Regions from separate parts of the Leucobacter sp. NPDC015123 genome, predicted to be linked through region 3. Evidence: predicted binding sites of a transcription regulator. Region 3 holds the regulator's gene; each other region holds the start of a gene.
What was found. The regulator LexA, encoded in region 3, represses DNA repair genes until DNA is damaged. The targets are predictions, from matches to a motif close to TCGAACANNTGTTCGA.

Region 1 (7,305 bases), on a different contig from region 3:
TGGTTGTTTCCCTGCGTGGTGATCTCGGCCTCAGAAACGCCAGAAGCGTTCACTCGCTGCCGGAGGATCTCCACAGCCTGGTCAAGCTGCTCACCGGTGACGGCTTTGCCGTCGTTCTGGTTTGCGGCAAGCAGAATCTGCGTGCCGCCCTGCAGGTCGAGCGCTAGCTTCGGAGTCCAGGTCGCATCACTGCGGAACACACCGAGCGTGATGAGCCCAGTGAGTCCGACAATGATGGCGAGCAGGAAAATGAGCGAGCGACGTGCGCTCCGCACCGCGGGCGCGACGGATGATTTCGCCAAGACAGCTGTCTCGCTTTCAGATAACGGTGTGAAGCATCACACCGGAGGGTCCTTACTCCTTGTCGGAGTTCTTGTCGTCGCGCTTCTCAGCGGAGGTTGCACCGCCGAGATCTGTCGCTGCATCGATTGTTGAATCGACTGCCGAATCAGTTGCCGAATCAACTGTCGACTCTGCCTCAGTCGCTGCGTCATCAGCCGCAGCGAAGCGCTCGCCAAACTCTGGGTCGTCGTCGGGAGCGAGCGTCGCTGCTTCGTTCTCCTCAACGGGCGCATCTGCGGGGGTCACAATCTGGCCGACAGCGTTGCGGTGGACAACGAGCGTGCTCGTGCCGCTCTGCACGGTGACGCGGTTCTCTTCCTCATCGACAGAAACGATGGTGCCGTAGATCCCTGACTGAAGCATGACCTCTGCACCCGGCTGCATGTTGTTCTGCATCTCTGCCATCTGCGCCTGGCGCTTCTTGCTGTTGCGGAACATGAAGAAAATGAGCACGGCGACGAGGCCAAGCATGATGAGTGTCATCGGATCCATGAGGCGGAGACCCTTCCAAAGTTAGTGAGCGCGCCCTTGAACACGCACGGACTGCACAAGTCTAGCGGGGTTTCCTGCGAGCGCCAGCACCCTATGGGGATGGTGGGGCGATCCCCAGATGCGCCCACCCGAGCGAGGTCGCGATACGGCCACGCGGGGACCTTGCGATAAGGCCAGCCCGCATGAGGAACGGCTCGACAACGGATTCGATCGTCTCAGCCTCCTCCCCGACCGAGGCCGCCAGAGTCGAGAGCCCAACCGGTCCGCCAGCAAAGCGCTCGACGATGATTCGCAGCACCTCCCGGTCGAGCCTGTCGAGCCCGTGCTCGTCGACGTCATACAGCGAGAGCGCGGCCCGAACAGAACGCTCGTCGGGCTGGGTGCCGTGCACCAGCGTGTAGTCCCGCACTCGACGCAGAAGCCTGTTCGCGATGCGCGGCGTCCCGCGCGAGCGCCCGGCGATCTCGACGACTCCGGCATCGTGGAGCGGAAAGTCGAGTAGTCCCGCGGCGCGGCTCAGTACCCCCTCCAGCTCAGAGGTGGCGTAGTACTCGAGGTGCGCGGTAAACCCGAACCTGTCGCGCAGCGGATTCGGCAGCAGGCCAGCTCGCGTCGTCGCACCGACAAGGGTAAAGGGGGCAAGCTCGAGCGGAACCGACGTTGCCCCTGCGCCCTTACCAACCATGATGTCGACTTTGAAGTCTTCCATCGCAAGGTAGAGCATCTCCTCGGCGCTGCGTGCCATTCGGTGAATCTCATCGATGAACAACACCTCACCGGGCGTGAGTGCCGATAGCACCGCAGCGAGATCACCTGCGTGCTGGATCGCGGGGCCAGACGTCTGCTGGAGCGGCACCCCGAGCTCGGTCGCCACGATCATCGACAGAGTTGTCTTACCAAGGCCCGGCGGCCCGGCAAGCAAAATATGGTCGGGCGTGCGGCCGTCAATCTGGGCTGCCCCGAGGAGCAGGCCGAGCTGCTCACGAACCTTTTCTTGTCCGACGAACTCGGCGAGCGATCCTGGCCGGAGCGCGCCCTCGTAGCTCACCTCGGTGGGCAGCGCCTGGGGTGAGAGCTCCCCGGACATTGGCGCGCTCATCGGCGCCCCCGCTGCAGCAGAGTGAGCGCAGCTCGTAGCAGTTGCGCGTTCGTCATCTCGGCGCCGGCGTCACGGGCATCACTCACCGCCTGACGGGCCTCACCCTCGCTCCAGCCGAGTCCCTGCAGGCCCTCGGTGACGGCTTCGATCAGCGCTTCGTCCGGGGCGGCAACCACCGCCTCCTCGCCGGCGTCCTCGAACGCGAGCGCGCTCAGCTTGCCAGCGAGCGAAACAGTGATGAGCTTTGCGGTCTTCGGGCCGATCCCAGACACCTTGCGAAACGGCTTATCGTCTTCGGCGGTGACTGCGCGAACAATCTCGCCCGGCGACAGCTCAGAGAGCACGCCGAGGCCGGATCGGGGCCCGACTCCCGAGACGCCGATCAAGAACCCGAATGTCGCGAGCTCCGCCTCGGTCTCGAAGCCGTAGAGCGTGAGCGAATCCTCGCGCACAACAAGCGAGGTGTGCAAGAAGAGTTGCTCCCCCGGTGTGCGCTGCGCCATGCGACCGCTCGGCACCTCAACACGCATGCCGACACCGCCAACACCAAGCACTACCCAGCCGGCACCAGAGGCCAGCACTTCACCGCGTAACGAAGCAATCACACGCCAAGCCTATGGGGATGACGCACAAACCCCGCTGCGCCACACCGCAAATTCGAACATATGTGCGAATAGGGTGGGGCAGCGGGGTTCTGCACCGAGGGAGCTAAGCGGAAACCGCTTCGCGCTGCGCAGCTGAGTTGCGGACCGAACGGTTCACTGCGGACACGATTGCCTTCAACGTCGCACGGCTCGTGTCAGGGTCGATACCGACGCCCCACAGGCGCTGGCCGTCAACCTCGAGATCAACGTAGGCGGCTGCGACAGCGTCACCACCCTCGCTCATCGCATGCTCGACATAATCAAACAGCGTGACGGCATGACCAGAATCGTTCAGGGAATTAATGAACGCATCGACGGGCCCGTTGCCCTGGGAGGTTTCTTCGCGCTGCTCGTCACCGTCACGGTATTCGACGGTGAGGTTCGTGACACCGTCGCCAGCGCTGACGCTTGACGTGCGGAACAGCTCGTAACGCCCCCAGCGCTCGACGCCGTCGACCCCTGTCGAGGGCAGATACTCGTCTTGGAAAATTGTCCAGATGGCATCGCTTGAGACCTCGCCACCCTCGGAGTCGGTGACACCCTGCACCACGGCACTGAACTCGATCTGCAGCCTGCGCGGCAGGTCGAGCGAGTGGTCCGTCTTCAGCAGGTAGGCAACGCCTCCCTTGCCTGACTGGGAGTTCACGCGAATGACGGCTTCGTACGAGCGACCGAGATCCTTCGGGTCAACTGGCAGGTACGGGACTGCCCACTCGACCTCATCGATCGAGACGCCTGCGGCGTCGGCGTCAGCCTGCATACGCTCGAAGCCCTTTTTGATCGCGTCCTGATGTGAGCCGGAGAACGCGGTGTAGACGAGGTCACCCGCCCACGGGCTCCGCTCGGGGACGCGCAGCTGGTTGCAGTACTCGGCAGTGCGGCGAACCTCGTCAAGGCGGGAGAAGTCGATCTGCGGGTCAATACCCTGGGTGAACATGTTGATGCCGAGCGCGACGAGGTCGACGTTACCGGTTCGCTCACCGTTGCCAAACAGGCACCCCTCGATGCGATCGGCTCCAGCCATGTAGCCGAGCTCTGCCGCGGCAACCGCCGTGCCCCTGTCATTGTGGGGATGCAGCGACAGGATGACGTTCTCACGGTGGTTCAGGTTGCGCCCCATCCACTCGATCGAATCGGCGTAGACGTTCGGCGTCGCCATCTCCACTGTCGAGGGCAGATTGATGATGACCTTGCGCTCTGGGGTCGGCTCAAACACCTCGAGCACGGCGTTGCAGACCTCCGCAGCGTATTCGAGCTCTGTGCCCGTGTACGACTCAGGAGAGTACTCATAGTAAATATCTGTGTCTTCGCAGATGTGCTCAGCCGCACGGCAGAGCTTGGCTCCCTCGACGGCGATCTGCTTGATCCCCTCGCGGTCTGAGCGGAACACCACATCGCGCTGCAAGATGGAGGTCGAGTTGTACAGGTGCACGATCGCCTGCTTCGCGCCGACAAGCGACTCGTAGGTGCGGGTGATGAGGTGCTCGCGCGCCTGAGTGAGCACCTGAATCGTAACGTCGTCAGGGATCGCGTTCTCTTCGATGAGCTGGCGAACAAAGTCAAAGTCGGTCTGGCTCGCCGATGGGAACCCGACCTCGATCTCCTTGTAGCCCATCTGCACGAGCAGGTCGAACATGACCCGCTTGCGCTCGGGGCTCATGGGATCGATAAGCGCCTGGTTGCCGTCGCGAAGGTCCACGGCGCACCAGCGTGGCGCCTCAGTGATCTGCTTCGTCGGCCAGGTGCGATCGGGCAGCTCAACGGGAATGATCTCGCTGTACGGACGGTAGCGGTGGATTGGCATACCGGAGGGCTGCTGCATGTTCTTCATGACGTTTCCTTCTTCGTTTCGTTCGCTCAGCCAAACACAAACACCGCGACGAGGAAGGCCTGAGACTGAATTAGTTCGAAGTCGAGGACTCGTCGCGGCAGCTAAGAAGAAGCGAGCCGAACAGCATGGGAACAGTTTAGCGTAACCTCGACGATATGCGAAAATTTCTGCGGACAAGCTCGCTCGTACTCGCCGCCACGGGTCTACTCGTCGTTCCGACGCTTGCGGCAAGCCCCGCCTTCGCGGACGTCGACGACTTCTCGTACGACTCGTGGCACGTCGACGCCGAAGTCGGAGTGGACGATGCGGGCCGCGCAGTTGCAACGGTGACCGAAACCATCAGTCCACGCTTCCCCGAGACCGACCAGAACCGGGGCATCGTCCGCGGGATCCCGATCAACTATGAACGCGCCTCGACGGATCCGCGCGATTTCACGGTCACCGACGCCGGGGGCACGTCCGTGCCGTTCGAGGTCGACGATGAGGATGGCTTCCGCATCGTGCTTGTCGGCGACGACAATTACGTGCACGGCCCCCAAACGTACGTACTGAGCTACACGCTCTCCGACGTCGTGCTCCCCCGCGATGACGACGCCGCGGACGAGTTCTACTGGGACCTCCTCGACTTCGAACACGCGCAGCCCGTCGCCAACTTCAGCGCCGAGGTGTCGTTTTCCGACGCCATAGCGCCGAGCCTCGACGGCAACGGCAGGTGCTACTTCGGGCCCCCCAAAAGCACGGCCGAGTGCGCCATGACCGGCTCCGGTACCGAGGCGGATCCGATCCGCGTTTCCGATCTCCCGCTCGGCCCACGGGAAGGCGTCACCGTCGCAATCGGACTCACACCAGGCGCCGTCGCGCAGCCGCCACAGCGCCTGCCAAACTTCGCGCTCGACGGCATGCCGATCATTATCGGAGGGGCCGGTCTGGCGACAGCGGTCGCGGGCGGGATCAGCGTCGCGCGCTTCCGAGGCAAGCGCAGCACTGCTCGGGGAACCATCGTGCCCCAGTACGACGTTCCCACGAGTCTCCCGCCGCTGCTCGCTGCTCCGGTCTTTGGCGGAGGTGCCGCTGCGCCGGCGGCCGCGGAGATCATCCACCTGGCGGTGCTCGGGGCGACTCGGCTTGAAGAGGACGAGCGCGCCGGCAAGAGAAAGAGCAAGCGCGCCCAGATCGTCCGGGTGCTCGATCCACAACGGGCAGTTGACGAGCTCGACGCGCGCACGCTCGCTGCCCTCGTGCCCGGGGCCGAGCCGGGCGCCGCGAAGGCAATTCCTCAGAAGAGCACAAAGTTCGCCGAGAAGATGACGAAGCTGACTGCCTCAGGCGCTGCTGCGGCCGTTGCGCGAGGCTACCTCGAGAAGGCCCACGCGCCGGGCGGACGGGCGTTCGGGTACACGACGATCGCAATTGGAGCGGTGCTGTTGGCGCTGGGGATCGTCGGGCTCGCAACGCGCGGCTCCGCGCTGCCTGCACTCTTCCTCTTCGGCGGCCTGCTCCTCGCCGGAGTTGGCGTGTTCGCCGCCGTCAAGCACACCGTGCACACTCGCCTCGGGGCCGAAACTCGGGAGTACCTTGAGGGAGTTCGCCTCTTCATCAAGGTCGCTGAGGAAGACAGGATCACTACGCTGCAGTCGGCGAGCGGTGCCGAGCGCCGGGAGGTCGACGGCATGGCGGTGATCCACCTATACGAGCGGCTGCTCCCCTACGCGATGCTTTTCAATCTCGAGAAGGAGTGGACGAAGACCCTGCAGGTGCATTACGAGCAGCAGCAGAACTACGTGCCCTACTGGTACCCGGCGCTCGCCGTGCACGGTCTCGGCAGCTTCCAGAGCACGCTCGCGAGCTACACCGAATCGCTGTCAAGCTCGGTGAGCTACACCTCGTCGAGTTCAGGCGGCTCGACAGGCGGAGGCTTCGCTGGCGGAGGCGGCGGAGGCGGTTTCAGCGGAGGCCGCTAGTGGGCCCGCGGCTGGTACCGTGCGTCTCCCAAGCCGATGATGAAGTATCCGATGACGGGGAACATCCACAACAGGAAGACTGAGAATGCGCCCCCCTTCCCGAAGTTGGCACCGAGGCGCAGGGCGACGAAAATCGCGAAGATAAAGCCGACGATCGGAATCAGATAGAGCAGCGACATCCACGCCGAGTAGCCCGCGATCTTCACGACGAGGATCACGTTCACGATGGGAATGAACGCGAGGATTCCGGGGTAGCCGGCCTTCGAGAACATCTTCCACGCAGCAATCGCGAATACCACGTAGAAGATGATGGCGATGACAGAGGTCGTGCCTGAGAAGATCGCGGCAATTGCCTCGTCCATTGGCGTATTCGATGGGAGCATGCGGACAAGTCTATGAGTCTGAGCGGCCCGCGTCGACGTTCATCGAGCTGAACGGATCAACGGCGCCTGAAACCTCACACTACGGCCGCCCAGCAGGCTAGCTGAATAGGAGCAACGACGGGTTCGCGACGTCGCCAGTGATGCCGGCAGCTCCACTTACCACACGCGGCAACGGGACGAGCGCTTGGATGTTAGCGCCGGAGCCACCAGCGCGCAGCCGGTGGGCGCTGGTGGCTCCCACCGGCTACAGTGTCGCGTGCGTGCGAACTGGCTCGCTAGAACCCAAGCCTGCCGAGCGCCTTCGGGTCGCGCTGCCACTCCTTCATCACCTTCACGCGGAGCGACAGGTAGACCCTGCGTCCGAGCAACGCCTCGATCTCGCGCCGTGCGTCTTCGCCAATCTGACGCAGGCGAGAGCCACCTTTGCCGATAACGATGCCCTTCTGACTGTCGCGCTCGACGTAGAGCGATGCATAGAGCTCGAGCAGCCCAAGTTCGCCCTCGCTCTCTGGCTCACGCTCTTCGCGGTCGTCGACCGTCACAGCGAGCGAGT
Region 2 (7,305 bases), on a different contig from region 3:
CGTCGACTTCTGCCGGTGACGCAGCCTCAAAGGCAAATGCGACGCGGTGACTGCCTGACGGCAGCTCGTAGGCTGGGTCGAAGCCTCGAATTGTCTCCAGTGTGTCCCAGCCGATACGCATCCCTCCGTCAAGCAGGACCTCGACATGCGCCTCCGTTTCGGCCCCCTCCGGAATATCGAGGCCGAGAGTGCGGTAGAACGCGAGTGACGCCGAGAGGTCGTTAGTGACGATACCAATGAAGTTGAATGCAAGTGTCATGGACGCAGCATAGCTCGCACCCCCGTCATCCCTTTGAATGATTTTCACTAGCTGCGACCCGACGCCCGGGGAAACGCGCGTAGCCTGAGGCCATGACTTGGGAATCCCTCCTACGGAAGATCGATAGGCTGGCCGGTGGCCGCGGGGCCGGGGAACGAATCGCTGCGGCAGAACTCGCCCACGCGAAGACGCGCAGAGCGTTCAGCTGGATTTGGTGGCTGCTTGGCGCCGAACTGCTGCTCGGTGTTGGAGCGGTCGCTACTGCTGCCATCCTCGTGGGCTCCGGCTCATCAGTGCCAGTTGCCGTGTGGATGCGAACGGTAGTCGTGCTTGGCATGACGCTCACGCTCGGCTATTTCGCTTGGCGGGCATCACTCGGCTGGCGGTGGGCCTATAAGCGACTCAGACTCTTCGCCCAGATATTCCCAGTCGTGACACTCGTGATTGCCGCAATCCCAGGGCTGTACCCAGGTTGGATGATCACCGAGCAGATCGTTTTTAGCCTGCTCATGATCGGAATAGGCGACTTCCTGACAAGCGACCACATGCGATGGGCGTTTCGACACGCTGATTCAGCCCCGGAGCGCGCTGCTTCGTGACGTCGCACCTGGAGCGGGCAATGCAGCTCACTCACCAGTACTGCGTGCTCACGGCCCGCAGCTCGCTAGATTTGCCCGATCGCCTCGCGCTTTTCTGCTTGGAAGCGATCCTCACGGCGGCCATACGCCCAATAGGGAGAGAGCGACAGGCTTGCGCGATCAATTCCACGCTCGTCCGTGAAGTATGGACGCAGCGCCTTCATCGCGCCGCGTTCGCCGTGCACGAAGACATGCACGCGGCCGGGCAGCCACTCGGCTTCGCGCACGGCGTCGACAAGCACAGTCGACGTCCCCGCCGCAGCAGTGCCACGGAACAGCCAGTTCACCGTGATGCCAGCTGGGCTACGGAGCTGGAGCACGTCGGCCTCGCCCGCGACCTCGATGAAGCAGACGCCTACCGCGTCTTCGGGCATCGCCTCGAGCGCCGAGGCGATCGCGGGAATCGCAGACTCGTCGCCCGCAAGTAGGTGCCAGTCGGCGCTCGGATCGGGGGCGTACCCACCTCCAATTCCCCGAAGCACCACGGGATCGCCTGGCTCGGCCGCAGCCGCCCACGGCCCCGCGATGCCTTCGGTGCCGTGCACGACGAAGTCGATCCAGAGCTCGCCTGCCCCGTGATCCACGCGCCTCACCGTATAGGTGCGGGTCGATGGCATCTCCTCGGGTGGCAACTCGTCGCGCAGCGCGTCGAGGTCGTAGGGCGGCTCAATGCCGCTGCCTGGCTGCCTGAAGAGCATCTTGCTGTAGGCGTCTGTATACGGTCCCGCATCGATTTGCGCCATGTCAGGCCCGTGCGCGACGATACGCACGAGGTGCGGGCTGAGCTGCACACGCTCCTTGACGGAAAGCACTATCTGGGGTCGCGCCGGGCGCGGGGGTGCTCCAGATGCGGAAGCTGCCATGATCACTACCTCATTCATCAGATGATCTTGTCTCGACTGTCAAGACTGGCATACTCCGAGCTTGTTCTCTAGGCTGACGCCAGCGGCGAACACGGAAGTTTTTTAGAACACATGTTCGAATCAGGGACGGGGAGACGCTAAGCTAGGGGAGTGACTTCTCAGAGCAAAACACCTATTCGTTCCTCGGCAGCGCACGCGCACATCAGTGTCCAGGGCGCTCGGGTGCACAACCTCAAGAACGTTGACCTTTCGATTCCGCGGGACTCGCTCGTTGTCTTTACTGGCCTATCGGGCAGCGGTAAGTCGAGCCTCGCGTTCGACACGATCTTCGCGGAAGGGCAACGTCGCTACGTCGAGTCATTGAGCGCCTACGCCAGGCAGTTTCTTGGCCAGGTCGACAGGCCCGACGTCGACTTTATCGAGGGGCTGAGCCCCGCCGTGTCGATTGACCAGAAATCAACGAACCGCAACCCGCGCTCGACAGTGGGCACGATTACTGAGATCTATGACTACATGCGTCTGCTCTGGGCCAGGGTCGGTATCCCGCACTGTGCGGTATGCGGCGAACGCATCGAGTCTCAGACCGTGCAGCAGATTGCCGACCGCCTCATGCAGCTCGAGGAGCGCACCCGCTTTCAGGTGCTTGCACCCGTCGTCTCAAAGAAGAAGGGCGAGTTCGTCGACCTGTTCCAGGAGCTCGCGGCGACTGGATACTCCCGCGCGATAGTGGACGGCGAGCTCATCCAGCTCAGCGACCCACCGAAACTGAAGAAGCAGATCAAGCACGATATCTCGGTCGTTATCGACAGACTCGTCGCCTCTCCGGATGGGCTGGGCAGGCTCACCGACTCGCTGGAGACCGCACTTCGGCTCGCAGACGGCACGGTGCAGATCGACTATGTTGACCGCGACCAAGACGCAGATGACCGCATGCAGCTGTTCTCGGAGCAACTCTCATGCCCGAATCAGCACCCAGTTCAACTCACGGAGATTGAGCCACGGACATTCTCGTTCAACGCCCCCTTCGGCGCGTGCCCAACGTGCTCCGGGCTCGGTACCAGCATGTCTGTCGACGAAGACCTTGTGCTTGGCGACCCTGAGCTGTCAATCAGCGAGGGCGTGATCATTCCGTGGACGAGTCAGGGCAAGAGCCTCTACCAGTACTACGAGAAGCTTCTCGTTGGCCTCTCAAAAGACCTCGACTTCTCACTGAAGACCCCCTGGGGCGAGCTCGACGAAGACGTGCAGGAGGCTGTACTTCGAGGCAACGACTTCAAGGTCAACGTGCGCTGGAAGAACCGGTTCGGCAGAGAGGTAAAGTACACAAGCGGGTTTGAGGGTGTCATCCCGTTCATCGAGCGGCAGTACGCTGAGGCCGAAAGCGACAACCGCCGCGAGCGATGGTCCGAGTTTCTGCGTGAAGTTCCCTGCCACGTCTGCAACGGCCAGCGACTGAAGCCTGAAGTGCTCGCGGTGACCGTCGATGACGAGTCGATCGCGAGTGTTGGCGAGTTCAGTCTGCTCGACGCCAAGCACTTCTTTGACAGCGTCGACCTCAGCGAACGAGACGCGAAGATCGCCGCTCAGGTGCTTCGCGAGATCAGGCTCCGCTTCGACTTCCTCATCGAGGTTGGGCTTGGGTACTTGACGCTCGCTCGCGCCGCAGGCACCCTGTCAGGCGGCGAGGCCCAGCGCATCCGGCTCGCGACCCAGATTGGCTCGGGACTTACGGGAGTGCTGTACGTGCTTGATGAGCCGTCAATCGGCCTGCACCAGCGCGACAACAGGCGCCTTATCGAAACGCTCGTGAAGCTCCGTGACCTTGGCAACACGCTCATCGTCGTTGAGCACGATGAGGAGACGATTGAGGCAGCGGATTGGCTTGTCGACATTGGCCCCGGCGCCGGCGTCGAGGGTGGCACCGTGGTCCACTCGGGGCTGCTTCCCGAGTTGCGCGCGAACACCAACTCAGTCACGGGCGACTATCTCGCTGGCCGCCGCGCCATAGAGACGCCACTGACACGCAGGCCACTCGACAAGAATCGCGAGCTCAAGGTCGTCGGCGCCCGTTCGAACAACCTCCAGAATGTCGACGCAACATTCCCGCTTGGCGTCATGACGGCGGTCACCGGCGTCTCAGGCAGCGGTAAGTCGACGCTTGTGAACGACGTCCTCTACCGAGTGCTCGCAAATCAGCTGAACGGCGCCCGCATGGTCCCGGGCAAGCACACTCGTGTCACTGGTCTTGAGCACCTCGACAAAGTGGTTCATGTCGACCAGGCACCGATCGGTCGCACGCCGCGCTCGAACCCCGCGACGTACACTGGCGTCTTTGACAAGATCCGTAACCTGTTTGCAGACACCCCCGAAGCGAAGACTCGCGGCTACCTGCCCGGCCGCTTCAGCTTCAACGTCAAGGGCGGCCGGTGCGAGGCATGCTCGGGCGATGGAACGCTGAAGATCGAGATGAACTTCCTCCCCGATGTCTACGTCGCCTGTGAGGTGTGCGGCGGCAACCGATACAACCGAGAGACGCTGCAGGTTCGTTACAAGGGCAAGAACATCGCCGAGGTCCTCGAGATGCCAATCGCAGAGGCGGAACAGTTCTTTGAGCCGATCTCGTCGATCCACAGGTTTATGAAGACCCTCGTCGACGTCGGCCTCGGCTACGTTCGACTCGGCCAAAGCGCCACAACGCTTTCGGGTGGTGAGGCGCAGCGCGTAAAGCTCGCAACCGAGCTACAGAAGCGCTCGAACGGCCGCAGCATTTACGTGCTCGATGAGCCAACAACTGGTCTGCACTTCGAAGACGTGCGTAAGCTCCTGCTCGTACTGAACGGGCTTGTCGACAAGGGCAACACCGTCATCACGATTGAGCACAATCTCGATGTGATCCGCAGTGCGGACTGGGTGATTGACCTCGGCCCAGAGGGCGGATCCGGCGGTGGAACGATCCTCACCACAGGCACCCCGGAGCAGGTCGCGCAGCACTCAGAGAGCCACACGGGCGTGTTCCTTGCCGAGGCGCTTGAGAAGGCTCCCGTCGCGCGAACGGCACGGAAGGCGCTCGCGGTGGCGCCTGCGGCACCCGTAGCTACCAAAAAGGCCTCAGCAAAGAAGCCCTCAGCAAAGAAGTCTTCAGCAAAGAAGTCTTCAGTACAGAAGGCCGCCGCGGCTACGGTCGTCTCGTGAGGGCGGCGGCGTGACAACTGACCCGCGTCGCGGGGGCAATTTAGCAGGTGAACCTGCTGACCCCCGCGACGCGTTCAAGCCCGCGTCGGGAGAGATCCCTACGAGCCCTGGGGTGTACCGCTTTTCAGACCGCCAGGGCCGCGTACTGTACATCGGCAAGGCGAAGAACCTCAGGGCTCGGCTTGCGAACTACTTTCAGCCGATGCATTCGCTCATGCCGCGCACCCGCCGCATGCTGTCGCTGGCCGCAAATGTCGACTGGACTGTCGTTGCAAGTGACACCGAGTCGCTCGTCCTCGAGCACACCTGGATCACTGAGTACAAGCCTCCGTTCAACGTGCAGTTCAAGGACGACAAAACGTACCCCTACCTTGCTGTGACGCTGGGGGAGGAAGCCCCACGGCTGATTATTACCCGAAACGAACGCATCAAGGGTGCGAGATATTTCGGGCCCTACCCGAAGGTGTGGGCAATCAGGGAGACCGCTGCTCTGTTGCAGCAGGCCTTTCCAATTCGTACGTGCAACGACGCCGATTACAAGCGTGCGATGGCGAGCGGCAAGCCGTGCCTCGCGGGCCAGATCGGGCGGTGCGCGGGTCCGTGCTCCTTCACTGTGACAGTTGACGAGCATCGCGAGCGCGTGGGCGCGCTGGTGTCGTTCCTCGGAGGCAATTATCAGTCGCAGTTCAGAAAGCTGCAGCGCGGCATGAAAGACGCGGCCGCCGAGCAACGTTACGAAGACGCGGCGAGGCTTCGCGATCAGGTCGCGGCGGTCGAGCACGTGATGGAGAAGAACGCCATTGTGCTCGGTCACGAGGTAGATGTCGACGCGTTCGGTCTCTGCACCGATGACCTCTCTGCCGCGCTTCACCAGTTCATCATCCGGGGTGGTCGCGTGCGTGGCGAGCGCAGCTGGATTGTTGACGTGGAGCTCGACGACTCGCCCGGGCGGCTGCTCGAGCAAGTGCTGCAGACTGCGTACGAGGGCGGGCATGAGCCACCCCCGGAGATCCTCGTACCGCAGCTGCCAGACGGGCTCGCCTCGCTCGAAGAGACCCTCGCCAAGCTCCGCCCGCGCAAGGGAAAGGTGCACATTCGCACTCCCGAGCGCGGCGACAAAGCCCAGCTCATGGACCGGGCGACGTTGAATGCTGGCGAGAATCTCATGCGTTACAAGCTCAAGCGTGCCGCTGACATCACGTCACGCACCGACGCACTTGCCGAACTGCAGCAGGCCTTGGGCCTCAGCGAGGCTCCACTCAGAATCGAGTGCATCGACGTCTCCCATTTGCAGGGGACCGGCGTTGTCGCCTCACTCGTGGTGTTCGAAGACGGGCTTCCCGCAAAGAGCGAGTACCGAAAATACAGGATCGAAGAGACGACTGACGATACTGATTCGATCTACCAGGTCGTGTCACGCAGGGCGGCTCAGTTGAACCTTGCTCGTGAGTCAGGTGAGCTTCCATCCGGCGCGTATCGCGCCCGCCCGCAGCTCCTCATCGTCGATGGCGGCGAACCGCAGGTGAAGGCCGCGCACCGGGCGTTGATGGAGGCAGGCATCACCGACGTCGCGCTGTGCGGCATCGCAAAGCGGCTTGAAGAGCTGTGGTTGCCAGAGGATCCCTTTCCTGTGGTGCTTCCGCGCACGAGCGAAGCCCTATTTCTCGTACAACGCGCCCGCGATGAGGCACACAGGTTTGCGATCACATTCCAACGACAACGTCGCAGCGAGGCCATTGCCTCGCAGCTCGCGGACGTACCTGGACTCGGGCCGAAGCGTGTGCAACAGCTCCTTCGGCACTTCGGTTCTGCGACCCGCCTGAGGGCCGCCTCGGTCGCGGAGCTCGCGGCAGTGCCTGGCATTGGGGAACGCACGGCCGAACAGATTCTCAGCCACCTTACCCGACTCCGCAAGAGCGCGCCTGACGCTAAGATTGACGATGCGCAGACAGACACGGAGCTTGAGGAGGGTGCGGATGAATGAGGTCTCAACAGGTCAGGAGATCCTGATCGTCACCGGCATGTCCGGTGCTGGCCGAAGCACCGTCGCGAACACCCTCGAGGACCTCGGCTGGTATGTCGTTGACAACCTGCCGCTCTCGATGGTCAAGACCCTCGCAGACATGGCCGACAAGTCAGGCGGGGCGCTTCCGCGCATCGCGGCTGTTGTCGATGTTCGCGGTCGGGATCTCTTCGCCGATATCCAAGAGACGGTGAACGAGCTGCGCCACACAGCGACAGTTCGCGTCGTCTTCCTCGATGCTGCCGACGATATTCTCGTGCGCCGTTACGAGAGCGTCAGGCGGCCGCACCCGCTCCAGGTTGAGGCAGGGGGGTTGCTTGAGGGCATTCG
Region 3 (7,305 bases):
GACCGGGTGCTCAACGCTTACGGCAGCGTCACAAAAGGAGCCAGAAGTGGACACAAAACTGACGTGGCAAGAAGCAAAAGCCACGACCCAGGAAATGGAACGTGAAATCGCGGATCTCATCCCCAAAGACGTCATCGTCGACGTCTACCAAGTAGACACAGGAACGCTCATGCCCTGCAGCGACGGCTCGGACCGCTGGTTCGGCGGCATGACCATCACCGTCGCTAAAGGCACCGACATCGAAGCAATCGTCCGCGACATCGAAACCCACTACGCAAGCACGAACTATCTGACAAGCAACCGGTTGGACTTCAACGGGAACTACAACATCGCGGTGAAAGACCCAGAAACCACGATACGCATCCTCGTAGGAGAAGGCCTCGAATCAACCCACATCGATCTGTCGTCAGCCTCTGAGTGCTTCGTGCTCCCCGAAGGCGTCTACCCCGGCGGCGACTTCTAGGCCTCGGTCACCACAGTGAAACCGCAAAGCGTTATCGGTCTTGTCGTGGGGCTGCTGAGTCTGGCCGGGTGTTCATCGCTCATGCCGGCATCACAGAAGGAGCCGGAAGTGGACACAGAACTGACGTGGCAGGAAGCAAAAGCGGCTACCCAGGAAATGGAACGTGAAATCGCGGCCCTGATCCCCAAAGACGTCGTTATTCATGTGAGAGAGTCCGATACAGGCACTTTGTTTCAATGTGGAGAAGAATCACACAGCTGGTACGGCGGAATGACCATCACTGTTGCTGAAGGCACCGATATCGAAGCGATCGTCCGCGACATCGAAACCCACTACGCAAACACGAAATACATCATAAGAAACAGCCTAGATATCGATGGGAATTACCAGATTGGGGTAAAAGACCCCGAAACTACAACCGATGTTCTCATCGGGGAAGGCCTGGAACCGACCCACATCGATTTTCTAGGGTCGTCTGAGTGTTTTGTGCTCCCCGAGGGCGTATACCCCGGTGGCGACTTCTAAGCATCGGCCAACAATGAAACCGCAAAGCGTCATCGGTCTCCTCGTTGGGTTGCTCGCCCTCGCAGGGTGCGCGCAACCCGCGGAGCGTCCGTCTTTTGCGGAGGTGAAGGCCGCGACTCAATCAATGGAGCGTGAGCTCGCAGGCGCGACGCCTGAAGGTGTCTTTGTGAAGTTTGCGCAGGCCGGAACGGGTGAGCTATCTGTATGTCGGAGGAGCTGGTATCGGTGGCATGGTGACGCAGTGATCACCGTCGCTGCAGGCACTGATACCGACGCAATCATCCAGGACCTTGAAGACCACTTCACAAAGGCCGGCTACGAAACGCATTCAGATCCTGACGTTTTCCGGCAACACAGGTTAGGGATCACCGATCCAGAAACAGGCACAACAGTTCGTGTCGCTACAGGGTTTGCTCCGGACCAGATCCGGTTGTCGTCGGCTTCTGAATGCTTCTTCAGCCCTGGCGGTGAGGCCCCCGAACTCTAGCGGTTACACCGAGCAGCGGCAGGAGTGCGTGCTGTGTTGCGTGAAGGCCGGGGTGCTCGAGACCATCGGGATCGGAGCGGTCCGAGACTGGGCAGGGTCACTGCGGCTAGCCTCGTCGACCCGGAAGCCACATCGTCGACGCGATCACCTTGGGCGTGCGAGTTAGACGGAGCGGAAGACCGCGACGACCTTCCCGAGTACCTCGGCATGGTCGCCAAGAATCGGCTCGAAAGCGCTATTTCGGGGCAGCAGCCATGTGTGGCCGTCGCGCCGTCTGAACACCTTCACGGTTGCTTCGCCATCGAGCATGGCGGCGACGATGTCGCCGTTGTCTGCCTCGCGTTGCTGGCGCACGACGACGAAGTCGCCGTCGCAGATCGCAGCGTCAATCATCGAATCTCCGACAACCTTCAGCATGAACAGCTGGCCGTCGCCCACGAGCTGGCGGGGGAGCGGTACGACCTCCTCGACCTGCTGGTCGGCGGTGATTGGAACGCCTGCGGCGATCTGACCCACCAGCGGAACGTATGCGGTCTCCTGGGTCTCCGTAGCCGGCGCGTCTGCGATGGCGCTGCTCGTGACCGCGAGCTCGACGAGGATCTCGAGCGCGCGTGGGCGGTTGGGGTCTCGCCGGATGTAGCCCCCGAGCTCGAGGCGGCTGAGCTGGTGTGTGACGCTCGACAGTGACGAGAGTCCGACGGCGTCGCCGATCTCGCGCATGCTCGGCGGGTAGCCCCGTGACTCAACGGAGCGCGCGATGAACTCGAGGATCGCCTGCTGCTTTTCGGTCAACGGCTTTTGTGGGGGTGAGGCCAGATCGCTCATGGCTCGTCCTCTCGAGTCTGGGACCGCGGCCGATTGGCCGCTGGAGTCGGGCTGCTATTCACGGAGAAACGGTGAATGTCGGTGGTCACTGGTTAGGTGAGGGCACTGTTCGAACCCTAGCTCGGATGTTCGAGGCGAGGCAAACATTTGTTCGAGTGTCGCGCGTATTCGCGTCAAACTTCTTCGAATTCTTGCCTTGCGAAATCGTTCATTCGAAGATATATTCGAAATAGATGTTCGACCGAACGGTATTTGTTCGAACACTCTCAAGAGAGGAACCCCTCATGACTGCTACAGCAACTGTCACCGCAATGGGCCCCCGCATCGATGCAGACCGGGCCAGCGTGCGCGCTGTCTTTTCCCCGACCGCCACCGCACCCAAGACCCGGCTCAAGCTGACTCGCCGCGGGCGCGTGGTCTTTGGGGGTCTTGCCACCATTCTTATTGCTGGGGCGCTTGGCGTCGCGGCGTCGTTCGCGGCCCCTGGCGCGGTCGCCAACGGCGCGGCAAGCTCGCAGGAGTTTCCATACGTTGTGGCGCAGTCGGGCGACTCGCTGTGGAGTATTGCTTCCGCACTGGAGCCGACCGCAGACCCCCGCGACGTGGTGGCAGAAATTCAGCGTCTGAATCAGATGCAGGCAGCAGACCTGCAAGCCGGCGATGCGATTGCTGTTCCTCTGCGCTTCGCGGGCGACGAGGCGACCTTCCCGGCGTCCGACCTCTCGTAGTTGGCAGTTGCCCGGCGCAGTTGGTGCCCTTTCTTTCGTGGCCGAGTAATCGTCGGTGGCCGCTGAGTAGACTAAAGAGGTGGCTGAATTGAGCGATCTCCCTCTCCGTGACAATCTCGTCGGTAAGACCCCGTACGGCGCACCGCAGGCTGCGGTCCCGGTGAGTCTCAACGTGAACGAGAACACGCACCCTCTTCCCGAGGCCTTCATCGCGGAAGCGACGGAGGCGCTTGCTGCCGCACTGCGCAACGTGAACCGCTACCCAGACCGCGAGTTCATCGGTCTGCGCGAGGCACTCGCCGGCTACCTGGGCCACGGCCTCACCCCCGAACAGGTGTGGGCGGCGAACGGCTCGAACGAAGTGCTCCAGCAGATCCTGCAGGCGTTCGGTGGGCCCGGTCGCACGCTGATGAGCTTCACTCCCACCTACTCGATGTACCCGTTGCTCGCCGGCGGTACCGACACCGGGTGGATCGGAGTTCCCCGCAATGCTGACTACACCGTGACCCCCGAGCTCGTTGTCTCGGCGATTGCCGAGCACAAACCCGACATCGTCGTGCTCTGCGCTCCAAACAACCCCACAGGCACCCCGATGGCGCTTGAGACGATCCTCGCGGCATACGACGCGTTCGATGGCATCCTCGTCGTCGACGAGGCCTACAAAGAGTTCGACACCGAGAACGAGACCGCAATCTCGCTGCTCGAAGGCCGCCACCGTCTGATTGTCAGCAGGACGATGAGCAAGGCCTTCGCCTTCGCGGGGGTCCGACTTGGCTATCTTGCTGCAGACAGCGCCATTGTTGACGCGCTCCGCCTTGTTCGGCTCCCGTACCACCTCTCCGGCCTGACACAGGCCGCTGCGACTACTGCTGTGAAGCACGCCGACGCGATGCTCGCCACCGTCGACGAAATTCGCGCCCAGCGAGACCGGCTGGCAGGTGCGCTCACCGGCCTCGGATACGTTGTCCACGAGTCGGGCTCGAACTTCTTGCTCGTCGGTGGATTCGCCGATCCAAGCGAGGTATTTGAACGCCTTCGCGCCCAAGGCATTCTCGTTCGCGACCTCGGGATAGCCGGCCACGTCCGCATCACTGCTGGTACAGCTGAAGAGACGTCCGCTGTTATCGCGGCGATCACAGAGTTTGGCCCGGCAGGCGCTGTCTAGGTGATCCAGGCTGGCAGCGAATGCGGTCGGATGCTGCGGGCACCAAAGGTTTAACGGCAAAACTATCGGGAAAGCCAGTTAGGCTCGGTTGCATGCCTCAGCCCATCGAGTCGCTCGACCGCCCTTCCCTTGAACGCCGCTACCGTCGCATGCGCTTGGCGACAGTCATCCTCGCTGCCGTCGCATTGCTGCTTGTTGCAGCCCTCGGTGCTCAGGGGCTGCAAGGAACGACCGGGGGCTCCGGGGCGAGCGGCTCAACCACCGGTCAAGGTGCTGGCGCAGAGGGCGCCGGAAACGACGGAGAGCAGACGGCCGATACCTGCCCGGTTGTCGATCGCCTCGATCCCAACGACCCGAGGGCGCTCGGCGACATCGATGCGCCGGTCGTGTTGCACGAGTGGACAGACTTCCGCTGCCCGTATTGCGGCTCCTTCTCGCGAGACACGCTGCCCGTGCTGATCGAAGAGTACGTCGAGACCGGCAAGGTCCGGCTCGAGATCCACGACGCGGCGCTCGTCGGCGGCGAGAACTCGATCCTCATCGCGGCCGCCTCGCGCGCGGCGGGGGAGCAGGGCAAGTATTTTGAGTTCTACGATGCCGTCTACCACGCGCCCGAGAGCGCGCATGACGCCAACGGTGAGCTCACAGTCGACACGCTTGTCTCGTTCGCGAAGGATGTCGGCGTGAAAGACATCCCAGCGTTCACTGCTGACGTCGAGAGTGGCAAGTTCGAAGATGCCGTGCGCAAGGACACCGCGGAAGCGCAGTCGATCGGTGTGACCGGGGTGCCGTTCTTCGCGACCACTGGCTGCGGCCAGGTCATGTCTGGCGCGCAGCCGGTAGAGACGTTCCGGGCACAGCTTGACGCTGCCATCGAAGACGCCAAGAAGTAACGGCTCCGCATGGATCTGAGCTTGCTCGGCGCGTTCCTTGGCGGAACTCTCGCGCTTCTCAGCCCCTGCTCGGTGATGGTGCTGCCGGCGTTCTTCGCCTACGCGTTCCACAGCCCGCGCGAACTCTTCTCGCGCACAGGCGGCTTCTTTCTCGGGCTCGCGACTGCGCTCGTGCCACTCGGTCTGCTGGCAGGCACCCTCGGCGCGTGGGTGGCCGCGCACCGGAGCGGCATCATGACCTGGGTGCTCGTGCTCGTGATCGTGCTGGGGGCGGTGATGCTGCTTGGAGTTCCGCTTCCGGCCCTTACTCGTCAGCAGAGTGCGAAGGGGACTTCGGTCGCATCGGTGTACGCGCTTGGCGCGGTGTACGGGCTTGCCGGCGGATGCGCCGGGCCGATCTTCGGTGCGGTTCTCGCGATGGCAGCGTTCGGTGGCAATGCGCTCATGGGTGGGTTCACGATGCTGCTCTACGCCGCGGGAATGACAGTTCCGCTGCTGCTGCTCGCGCTCGTGTGGACGCGAATCCCTGGTGTGCGCGCACTCATGCGACCGCGTGAACTCGTGATCGGACGCTGGCGGAACGCCTGGTCGAACGTCATCGGCGGACTCCTGACGATCGCTGTCGGTGTATTCATGCTTGTTACCGACGGCGCGCAGAAGTTCACCGGGGTACTCGACGCGAGCACGCAGGCGGGTCTCGAGGCCGACATCATGCGGGCGACCTCGGGGGTCTCGAACCTGCTCGTGCTCGCGATCGGGGCGGGGCTCGCGCTCGCCGTTTGGGCCGCGATGCGTTGGCGCGCGAGGCAGCGGGCAACCGACGCCGCGCGGTAGGATCGAGAACATGACCGCAGCTGCACGCATCGCGACGCTTGAACGCGCCACCAGTGAGTCCGCTATTCGACTGAGCCTGAACCTTGACGGTACCGGCGAAGCCGACATCGAGACTGGGGTGCCGTTCTTCGATCACATGCTCACGGCATTCGCGCGGCACTCGCTCACCGACCTCACGGTGCGGGCCGAGGGCGACGTCCATATCGATGTGCACCACACCGTCGAGGACACCGGGATCCTGCTCGGGCAGGCAATCCTCGAGGCGCTCGGTGACAAGAGCGGCATCTCGCGCTACGGCGACGCATTCGTGCCGCTCGATGAAGCGCTCGCGCAGGCCGTCGTCGACATCTCGGGCCGGCCATACCTTGTCCACTCCGGCGAGCCCGCTGGCTTCGAGTTTCACCTTATCGGCGGCCACTTCACCGGCTCAATGGTGCGCCACTTCTTCGAGGCGATCACAATGAACGCCCGACTGTCAGTGCACCTCCGACTCATCGAGGGTCGTGACCCACACCACATCGCTGAGGCTGAATTTAAGGCGTTCGCGCGTGCGTTCCGCACCGCGAAGGCGAAGGATCCGCTTGTGACCGGCATTCCGTCCACAAAGGGCGCCCTGTGAGCGCAGGCGGTGCACCGCGCGTAGCCGTACTCGATTACGGGTCGGGCAACGTGCACTCCGCGGTGAAAGCGTTGATTCGTGCTGGCGCCGACGTCGAGCTCACGGCCGACCCGCAGACGGTCATGGAAGTTGACGGGCTTTTCGTGCCCGGCGTCGGTGCGTTCGATGCAGTGATGGCGCAGTTGCGCGCGATCCAGGGTCACGAGCTTATCGGTCGGCGGCTCGCAGGCGGTCGGCCGGTGCTCGGCGTCTGCGTCGGACTACAGGTGATGTTCGAGCGCGGAATCGAGCGTGGCGTCGAGACAGAGGGGCTCGGCGAGTGGCCGGGGACCGTCCGTCAGCTCGAAGCTCAGACGCTGCCGCACATGGGCTGGAATACCGTTTCGGTGCCCGAGGACTCAGTACTGCTGCGTGGCCTCGGAGACGAACGCTTCTACTTCGTGCATTCGAATGCGGCGACCGACTGGACACTTGAGGGCCGCTCTGCAGCGACAGCTCCGAAAGTGACGTGGTCTGAGTACGGCGAGCCATTCATTGCTGCGGTCGAGAACGGTCCACTGAGCGCCACACAGTTTCACCCAGAGAAGTCCGGCGAGGCCGGGATCCAGCTGCTGCGCAACTGGATCAATTCTCTGACCCCTACCCGCACCACCAAGGAGAACTGATGACCGAGCTCGCGACGAGCCCGAAGCTGCAACTACTGCCCGCGATCGACATGGTCGATGGCAAGGCCGTGCGGCTCACGCAGGGCGCGGCAGGAACCGAG

Region 1: the regulator LexA is predicted to act here: its motif matches at 2,591-2,606, upstream of ruvA (Holliday junction branch migration protein RuvA).
Region 2: the regulator LexA is predicted to act here: its motif matches at 1,864-1,879, upstream of uvrA (excinuclease ABC subunit UvrA).

Annotation. Positions count from the first base shown of each region.
Region 1 is NZ_JBIBVH010000003.1:304,037-311,341, forward strand. Features, by position in the region: gene secD (protein translocase subunit SecD) at 1-302, opposite strand, end outside; gene yajC (preprotein translocase subunit YajC) at 355-834, opposite strand; gene ruvB (Holliday junction branch migration DNA helicase RuvB) at 926-1,921, opposite strand; gene ruvA (Holliday junction branch migration protein RuvA) at 1,930-2,538, opposite strand; gene leuA (2-isopropylmalate synthase) at 2,642-4,408, opposite strand; gene ACF07D_RS08205 (DUF2207 family protein) at 4,564-6,369, shown strand; gene ACF07D_RS08210 (DUF5684 domain-containing protein) at 6,366-6,752, opposite strand; gene era (GTPase Era) at 7,028-7,305, opposite strand, start outside.
Region 2 is NZ_JBIBVH010000003.1:87,484-94,788, reverse strand. Features, by position in the region: gene ACF07D_RS07115 (VOC family protein) at 1-259, opposite strand, end outside; gene ACF07D_RS07110 (hypothetical protein) at 352-858, shown strand; gene ACF07D_RS07105 (siderophore-interacting protein) at 924-1,778, opposite strand; gene uvrA (excinuclease ABC subunit UvrA) at 1,911-4,952, shown strand; gene uvrC (excinuclease ABC subunit UvrC) at 4,963-6,936, shown strand; gene rapZ (RNase adapter RapZ) at 6,929-7,305, shown strand, end outside.
Region 3 is NZ_JBIBVH010000004.1:240,888-248,192, reverse strand. Features, by position in the region: gene ACF07D_RS10225 (hypothetical protein) at 47-463, shown strand; gene ACF07D_RS10220 (hypothetical protein) at 572-988, shown strand; gene ACF07D_RS10215 (hypothetical protein) at 1,002-1,475, shown strand; gene lexA (transcriptional repressor LexA) at 1,638-2,300, opposite strand; gene ACF07D_RS10205 (LysM peptidoglycan-binding domain-containing protein) at 2,585-3,028, shown strand; gene ACF07D_RS10200 (histidinol-phosphate transaminase) at 3,108-4,193, shown strand; gene ACF07D_RS10195 (DsbA family protein) at 4,286-5,086, shown strand; gene ACF07D_RS10190 (cytochrome c biogenesis CcdA family protein) at 5,096-5,920, shown strand; gene hisB (imidazoleglycerol-phosphate dehydratase HisB) at 5,931-6,539, shown strand; gene hisH (imidazole glycerol phosphate synthase subunit HisH) at 6,536-7,204, shown strand; gene priA (bifunctional 1-(5-phosphoribosyl)-5-((5-phosphoribosylamino)methylideneamino)imidazole-4-carboxamide isomerase/phosphoribosylanthranilate isomerase PriA) at 7,204-7,305, shown strand, end outside.